Regions from separate parts of the Streptomyces sp. NPDC094032 genome, predicted to be linked through region 1. Evidence: riboswitches for the same ligand, from Rfam matches in the RefSeq annotation. Region 1 holds a riboswitch; each other region holds the start of a gene.

Region 1 (2,192 bases):
CCAGCTCCCGCGCCCACAACTGCACGTCCGCGCCGCCGAGTCCGTCCAGTCCCGCGGTGGGCGAGGCGACGATGTTGCGGACGCGTTCGTGGGTGGGCGAGGGCAGCAGCCCGGCCCGGTCGAGGAGGGCGGCGAGCTCGCCGCCGCAGCCCTCGCCGAGCCCGCGCAGCTCCGCGTTGCCCCGCGAGGTGACGCTGACGCCGCCGTCCCCGAGGGACTCGGCCGCGTCGGCCAGGGCGAGGACCTGAGACTCCGTCAAAAGGCCGCCGGGCAGCCGCAGTCGGGCAAGCCGCCCGTCGTCCGCCGCGTGCAGTCGCAGCGCACCCGGACAGGCGTCGCCGCGGTCCCGTATGAGAGGTTCGCCCGGTTCGGGCGAGGTGCGTGGGGTGGCCGACATGGCGGCGAGCATACCCACGGCGGGATCGGCTCCCACCTGCCGAGAACGAGCCACGACCGGGGCCGGAGGCGGCCGTGACCGGGGCGGGGGCGCCTGCGGCCGGGGCTCGCGGCGGCCACGACCGGGACCTGGCCCCGTCGTCGCACCGGGCCCCGCCCCCGTCGTCGCACCGGGCCCCGCCCCCGATGTGATCCCCCCAACCCCCCACTCTCCCCCCGCCCCGCCCGCTCACGATCTAGGATGCAAGCGGCATGGGGTCCCAGGACCCCGGGGAGGAAGCCCGGTGGGAATCCGGCGCGGTCCCGCCACTGTGAGCCGGTCCGGATTCGTCCGGGGCGGTGAGTCAGGAACTCCCGCCGTCCATACGACCACCCGGGGCGCGGACAACCCCGAGGAAGGGCCTGAGCTCGCCATGCTCCTGCTGCTGTCGCACTCCGACACCGACCTGCTCAGCGCCCGCGCGGCGAACGCCGCCGCCGACGAGGGCGCGGTGGAGTGGCGGTTCGCCAACCCGGCCCGGCTGCCGTCCGGCGACCTCCCCGCGCTGCTCGACGGCGTCGAGCTCGTCGTCGTACGCCTCCTCGGCGGCCTGCGCTCCTGGGAGGAGGGCCTGGACACGGTCCGGGCGGCGGGCAAGCCGGTGGTGGTGCTCAGCGGCGAACAGGCCCCCGACGCCCAGCTGATGGAGGCCTCCACGGTCCCGGTCGGCGTGGCCACCGAGGCCCACGCCTACCTGGCGCACGGCGGCCCGGCCAACCTCGGCCAGCTGGCCCGCTTCCTCTCCGACACCGTGCTGCTCACCGGCCACGGGTTCGAGCCGCCGGCCGCCGCGCCGACCTGGGGCCCGCTGGAGCGCACCGCCACCGACGGCGAGGGCCCGACCGTCGCCGTGCTCTACTACCGCGCCCACCACATGAGCGGCAACACCGCCTTCGTCGGCGCCCTGTGCGACGCGATCGAGGCGAAGGGCGCCCGCGCGAAGGCGCTGTACGTGGCCTCCCTGCGGGCCCCCGAGCCGGAGCTCCTCGACGAGCTGCGCGGCGCCGACGCGATCGTCACCACCGTCCTCGCGGCGGGCGGCACCAAGCCGGCCGAGGCGCAGGCGGGCGGCGACGAGGAGGCCTGGGACGCGGGCGCGCTCGCCGCCCTCGACGTGCCGATCCTCCAGGCCCTGTGCCTGACCGGCTCGCGCGCCGCCTGGGAGGAGAACGACGAGGGCCTCTCGCCGCTGGACGCCGCCAGCCAGGTCGCCGTCCCCGAGTTCGACGGGCGGCTCATCACCGTCCCGTTCTCCTTCAAGGAGATCGACGAGGACGGCCTGCCCGCGTACGTCGCGGACCCCGAGCGCGCCTCTCGAGTCGCCGGCATCGCCGTCCGGCACGCCCGCCTGCGTCACATCGCGAACGGCGAGAAGAAGCTGGCGCTCGTCCTCTCCGCGTACCCGACGAAGCACTCCCGGATCGGCAACGCGGTCGGTCTGGACACGCCCGCCTCCGCCGTCGCGCTGTTGAAGCGGCTGATCGCCGAGGGGTACGACTTCGGGCCCGTCGACGAGATCCCCGGCCTCGTCTCCGGGGACGGCGACGAGCTGATCTACGCCCTGATCGAGGCCGGCGGGCACGACCAGGACTGGCTCACCGAGGAGCAGCTGGCCCGCAACCCGGTCCGCATCCCGGCCGCCGACTACAAGCGCTGGTACGCCGAACTCCCGGCGGAGCTGCGCGAGCAGGTCGAGGAGCACTGGGGCCCGGCGCCCGGCGAGATGTTCCTGGACCGGTCCCGGAATCCCGAGGGC
Region 2 (2,192 bases), on a different contig from region 1:
GCTCGGCGGCATCTGGATCCTCCAGACCTTCCCCGCCCTGGTCGGCGGCCTGTTCACCCGCTGGTTCCACCGCTGGGCGCTGCTCGCCGGCTGGGCCGTCGGCATGGTCTACGGCACGGCCGCGGCATACGGCGTGGCCAGCCCGACCCAGAAGCACTTCGGCGGCTCGTCGGCCGAGATCCCCGGCATCGGCGAGATCGGCTACATCGGCCTCACCGCCTTCGTGCTCAACCTGGTGGTCACCGTGGTCCTCACCGTCGTCCTGAAGGCGCTCAAGGCGCCCGAGGGCGTCGACGAGACCTCGCCCGCGGACTACACGGCGGACGCCGGGGACGCGGGTGTCGTCACCGAGCTCCCGAAGGTGGGTGCCGCCGGGCACTGAGCCCCTGGTCGCCCGCTCCGCCCGCTCCGCCCGCCCCCGGCATATCCGGAGGCGGGCGGAGCCGTGCCGGGGGCAGACTGCCGGTCATGGACTTCACGATCAGGGCGATACGGCCCGAGGAGTACGAGGCCCTCGGCGAGGTCACCGCGCGGGCCTACCTCGACGACGGGTTCCTCGCCTTCGGCGAGGACGACGAGTACCAGCACCTGCTGCGGGACGTGGCCCGGCGGGACGCCGAGGCCGAGGTGCTCGTGGCGGTCGACACCACGGATCCGGCCGGCCCGGTCCTCGGCGGGGTGACCTTCACCGCCGGCGGCGGGGAGTGGGCCGACATCGCCCGGGAGGGCGAGGCCGAGTTCCGCATGCTGGCCGTCGCCCACACCGCCCGCGGCCGGGGCGTCGGGGAGGCCCTGGTGCGGGCCTGCGTCGACCGGGCGCGGGCCGTGGAGGGCTGCGCGCGGATCGTGCTGTCCACCCAGCCGGCCATGTCCACCGCCCACCGCGTCTATGAGCGACTGGGCTTCACCCGCTCCCCCGAACGGGACTGGAATCCCGTCCAGGGCTCGGAATTCATGCTCTTCACCTACGTTCTGGAGCTCTGACCGCAGCTCCGACCGACACAACATGTGGGGGGTTCCGCGAGCGGAGCCCCCCACATGTATGCTCGTCCTCGCTGTCGCCGCAGGGGAATCCGGTGGAAATCCGGAACTGTCCCGCAACGGTGTGTTTTGCGCGCTTTCGCGCCCAGGGTGAGTCCGAGGACCTGCCGGCAGCGCGCCCGGTCCGTCCGTTCCGGGTGCCACAGACGTCCGGGCCTCGCGGAGTGGGCCGGTGGACGCGGCGCCGCCGTGCGTACGGCCGCCCGTTCCCGCCTCCCGTCCTGGCTCCGAGCCGAGCGAGGGAGAGCCCCCACGTGACCATCGCGCCCGCCGATCCGGCCGCAGCGATCGAGACCGACGGACCCGGCACCGTACTGCTGCGGACCCTGACCGATCTCACCGCCGACCTCCCGGACACCGACCCCGGCAAGGTCGCCGCCGCCGCCCTGCGCGGCCGCAGCGCGGGCGCGGACGAGGCGGAGCTGCGCGAGCTGGCCACCGAGGCCGCCGCCGGACTGATCGCCGAGGACCCGGCGTACTCCCGGCTCGCCGCCCGGCTGCTCACCGTCACCATCGCCGACGAGGCCGCCGGACAGGGCGCGTCCTCCTTCTCGGCCTCCGTCGCCGTCGGCCACCGCGAGGGCCTGATCGCCGACCGCACGGCCGCGTTCGTCGCCGCGCACGCCGCGCGCCTCGACGCGCTGATCGACCCGGCGGGCGACGACCGCTTCGGCTACTTCGGCCTGCGCACCCTCTACTCCCGCTACCTGCTGCGCCACCCGATCACCCGCCAGGTGATCGAGACCCCGCAGCACTTCATGCTGCGCGTCGCGAGCGGTCTCGCCGAGGACGAGTCGACGCGCGCCGTCGACGAGGTGGCCGCGCTGTACGGGCTGATGAGCCGCCTGGACTACCTGCCCTCCTCCCCCACCCTCTTCAACTCCGGCACCCGCCACCCGCAGATGTCCTCCTGCTACCTGCTCGACTCCCCGCAGGACGAGCTGGACTCCATCTACGACCGCTACCACCAGGTCGCGCGCCTGTCGAAGCACGCGGGCGGCATCGGCCTCTCGTACTCCCGCATCCGCGCCCGCGGTTCGCTGATCCGCGGCACCAACGGGCACTCCAACGGCATCGTGCCGTTCCTGAAGACGCTGGACGCCTCCGTCGCCGCGGTGAACCAGGGCGGCCGCCGCAAGGGCGCCGCCGCG
Region 3 (2,192 bases), on a different contig from region 1:
CTCGGGGAGCGACTCGGTCAGGGCGGGTCCGGGCACCGAGTCGATACGGGCCCCGGCCGCGCGGTCCTCCCCCTGGGGCGTCGGCCGCTTCACGATCTCGACCTTCCACGGCCGGTCCGGCGGATACCGCACCACGACCGTGCCGCCCGGCTGGTAGTCGGGCAGGTCGACGACGTTGATGAACTGGGTGAACTCGACGCGGTACGGCGGCTCGTCGTCCGGCGCGACGGTGGCCTCGAAGCGTACGAGGACGTCGCTGGTGTCGCCGCCGCCGGTGGCCTGCCGGCTCTCGATCTTCCCGAGGGCGGTGCGGTGGACGACGGCCGCCTCCCGCCGGCGTGCGGGTGCTCCGGCGGCGAGGACGAGCAGGCCGTAGACGAGGGGCACGACCAGGCCCGCGACGAGGAGCGGCGGGTTCTCGATGACGGTGCCGACGACGAGCCCGGCGAGTGAGCCCCCGATCACGGCGCTCGTCAGGATGCCGCGGGCGAAGTGGAGGAGGGTGCGGCGCGTCCGCTGAGCGCTCCGGGTGACCGGGGTGATCGTCATAGGGGGATTGTGTCGGGCCCGGGCGGCGTCCGGTAGGCGTTCGGCCCGCCAGTTCGCGCCCCGTTCCCCGCGTGCCCGCCGATCGGCCTTCTCGCTCCCAACGGCAGGGCGTAGGGTGGGCGTTGCAGCTGGTTCGCCCCGTCCGCCAGGCGGGATGCGTCGTAAGAGGGAACCCGGTGGGAATCCGGGACTGCCCCGCAGCGGTGAGCGGGAACGACCGCCGTCAACAGCACTGGGCCCTGGGGGTCCGGGAAGCGACGGCCAGTAGGTGTCCTCCACGAGGAGGGCGTGCCCGCGAGTCCGAAGACCTGCCACTGCCCGTGCGTGACGACCGCGCGCGGAGATTCCGGTGACCTCGTGGGCGGGTCGGCGACGGTACGGGCACGGCGCATGCGCCGTCTCCCGGGTTTCCTCGCTCCTTTCGCGCGCTCGTGGTCCCACCGGGGTCCTCCCACACGACTCGCGAAGGAGAGTCCCGTGACCAGCACGACCACGACCGTGTACGGATACCCCCGCCAGGGCCCGGACCGGGAGCTCAAGAAGGCCGTCGAGGGCTACTGGCAGGGCAGGGTGACGGCCGATCAGCTGCGCCGGACGGGGGCGGAGCTGCGCCGCGCGGCCTGGCGGCAGCTCGTCGAGGACGGTGTCCGCGAGGTGCCGACCGGCGACTTCTCGTACTACGACCATGTCCTGGACACCAGCGTGATGGTGGGCGCGGTGCCCGCCCGGCATCGTGCCGCGGTCGCCGCCGACCCCCTCGACGGGTACTTCGCCATGGCGCGCGGTACGCGGGAGGTGGCGCCGCTGGAGATGACCAAGTGGTTCGACACCAACTACCACTACCTGGTGCCGGAACTCGGCCCGGGGACGGTGTTCTCGGCCGACGCGCGCAAGCAGGTCGGCGAGCTGACCGAGGCCCTGTCGCTGGGCTTCGCGGCCCGGCCGGTGCTCGTCGGGCCCGTGACGTTCCTGCTGCTCGCGAAGCCGGCCGCGGACGCGCCCGCCGACTTCGTCCCGCTGACGCTGCTCGACCGGCTGCTGCCGGTGTACGCGGAGGTGCTGGCGGATCTGCGGGCGGCGGGCGCGGAGTGGGTGCAGCTGGACGAGCCGGCCCTGGTGCAGGACCGCACCCCGGCGGAGCTGAACGCGGCCGCCCGCGCGTACCGGGATCTCGGGGCGCTCACCGACCGGCCGCGGCTGCTGGTGGCCTCGTACTTCGACCGTCTCGGCGAGGCGCTGCCCGTGCTCGCGAAGGCGCCGGTCGACGGTCTGGCGCTGGACTTCACGGGTCCCGCGGCGGCGAACCTGGCGGACCTCGCGGCGGTCGGCGGGCTGCCGGGCAAGCGGCTCGTCGCGGGGGTGGTGGACGGCCGGAACGTGTGGATCAACGATCTGGAGCGTTCGCTTGCGACCCTGGCGACCCTCCTCGGCCTGGCCGACCGGGTCGACGTGGCGGCCTCCTGCTCCCTGCTGCACGTGCCGCTGGACGCGGCGGCCGAGCGGGACGTGGATCCGCAGGTCGCGCGCTGGCTGGCGTTCGCCCGGCAGAAGGCGGAGGAGGTCGCGACGCTGGCGCGGGGGCTCGCCGAGGGGCCCGGCGCCGTCGCGGCCCGGCTCGCGGCCAACCGGGCCGCGCTGGGTTC

What was found. Region 1 has a riboswitch for cobalamin ahead of cobN (cobaltochelatase subunit CobN). Riboswitches for the same ligand answer to the same signal wherever they lie in the genome.
Region 2: linked by a shared signal. The riboswitch ahead of ABTZ54_RS26835 (ribonucleoside-diphosphate reductase subunit alpha) and the one ahead of cobN (cobaltochelatase subunit CobN) in region 1 are both predicted to bind cobalamin.
Region 3: linked by a shared signal. The riboswitch ahead of metE (5-methyltetrahydropteroyltriglutamate--homocysteine S-methyltransferase) and the one ahead of cobN (cobaltochelatase subunit CobN) in region 1 are both predicted to bind cobalamin.

What each region holds. Positions count from the first base shown of each region.
Region 1 is NZ_JBEOUE010000025.1:64,229-66,420, forward strand. Features, by position in the region: gene ABTZ54_RS28520 (ferredoxin-like domain-containing protein) at 1-397, opposite strand, end outside; cobalamin riboswitch at 631-769, shown strand; gene cobN (cobaltochelatase subunit CobN) at 810-2,192, shown strand, end outside.
Region 2 is NZ_JBEOUE010000022.1:56,976-59,167, forward strand. Features, by position in the region: gene mctP (monocarboxylate uptake permease MctP) at 1-382, shown strand, start outside; gene ABTZ54_RS26830 (GNAT family N-acetyltransferase) at 469-984, shown strand; cobalamin riboswitch at 1,043-1,167, shown strand; gene ABTZ54_RS26835 (ribonucleoside-diphosphate reductase subunit alpha) at 1,296-2,192, shown strand, end outside.
Region 3 is NZ_JBEOUE010000026.1:19,331-21,522, reverse strand. Features, by position in the region: gene ABTZ54_RS28885 (hypothetical protein) at 1-549, opposite strand, end outside; cobalamin riboswitch at 679-863, shown strand; gene metE (5-methyltetrahydropteroyltriglutamate--homocysteine S-methyltransferase) at 1,027-2,192, shown strand, end outside.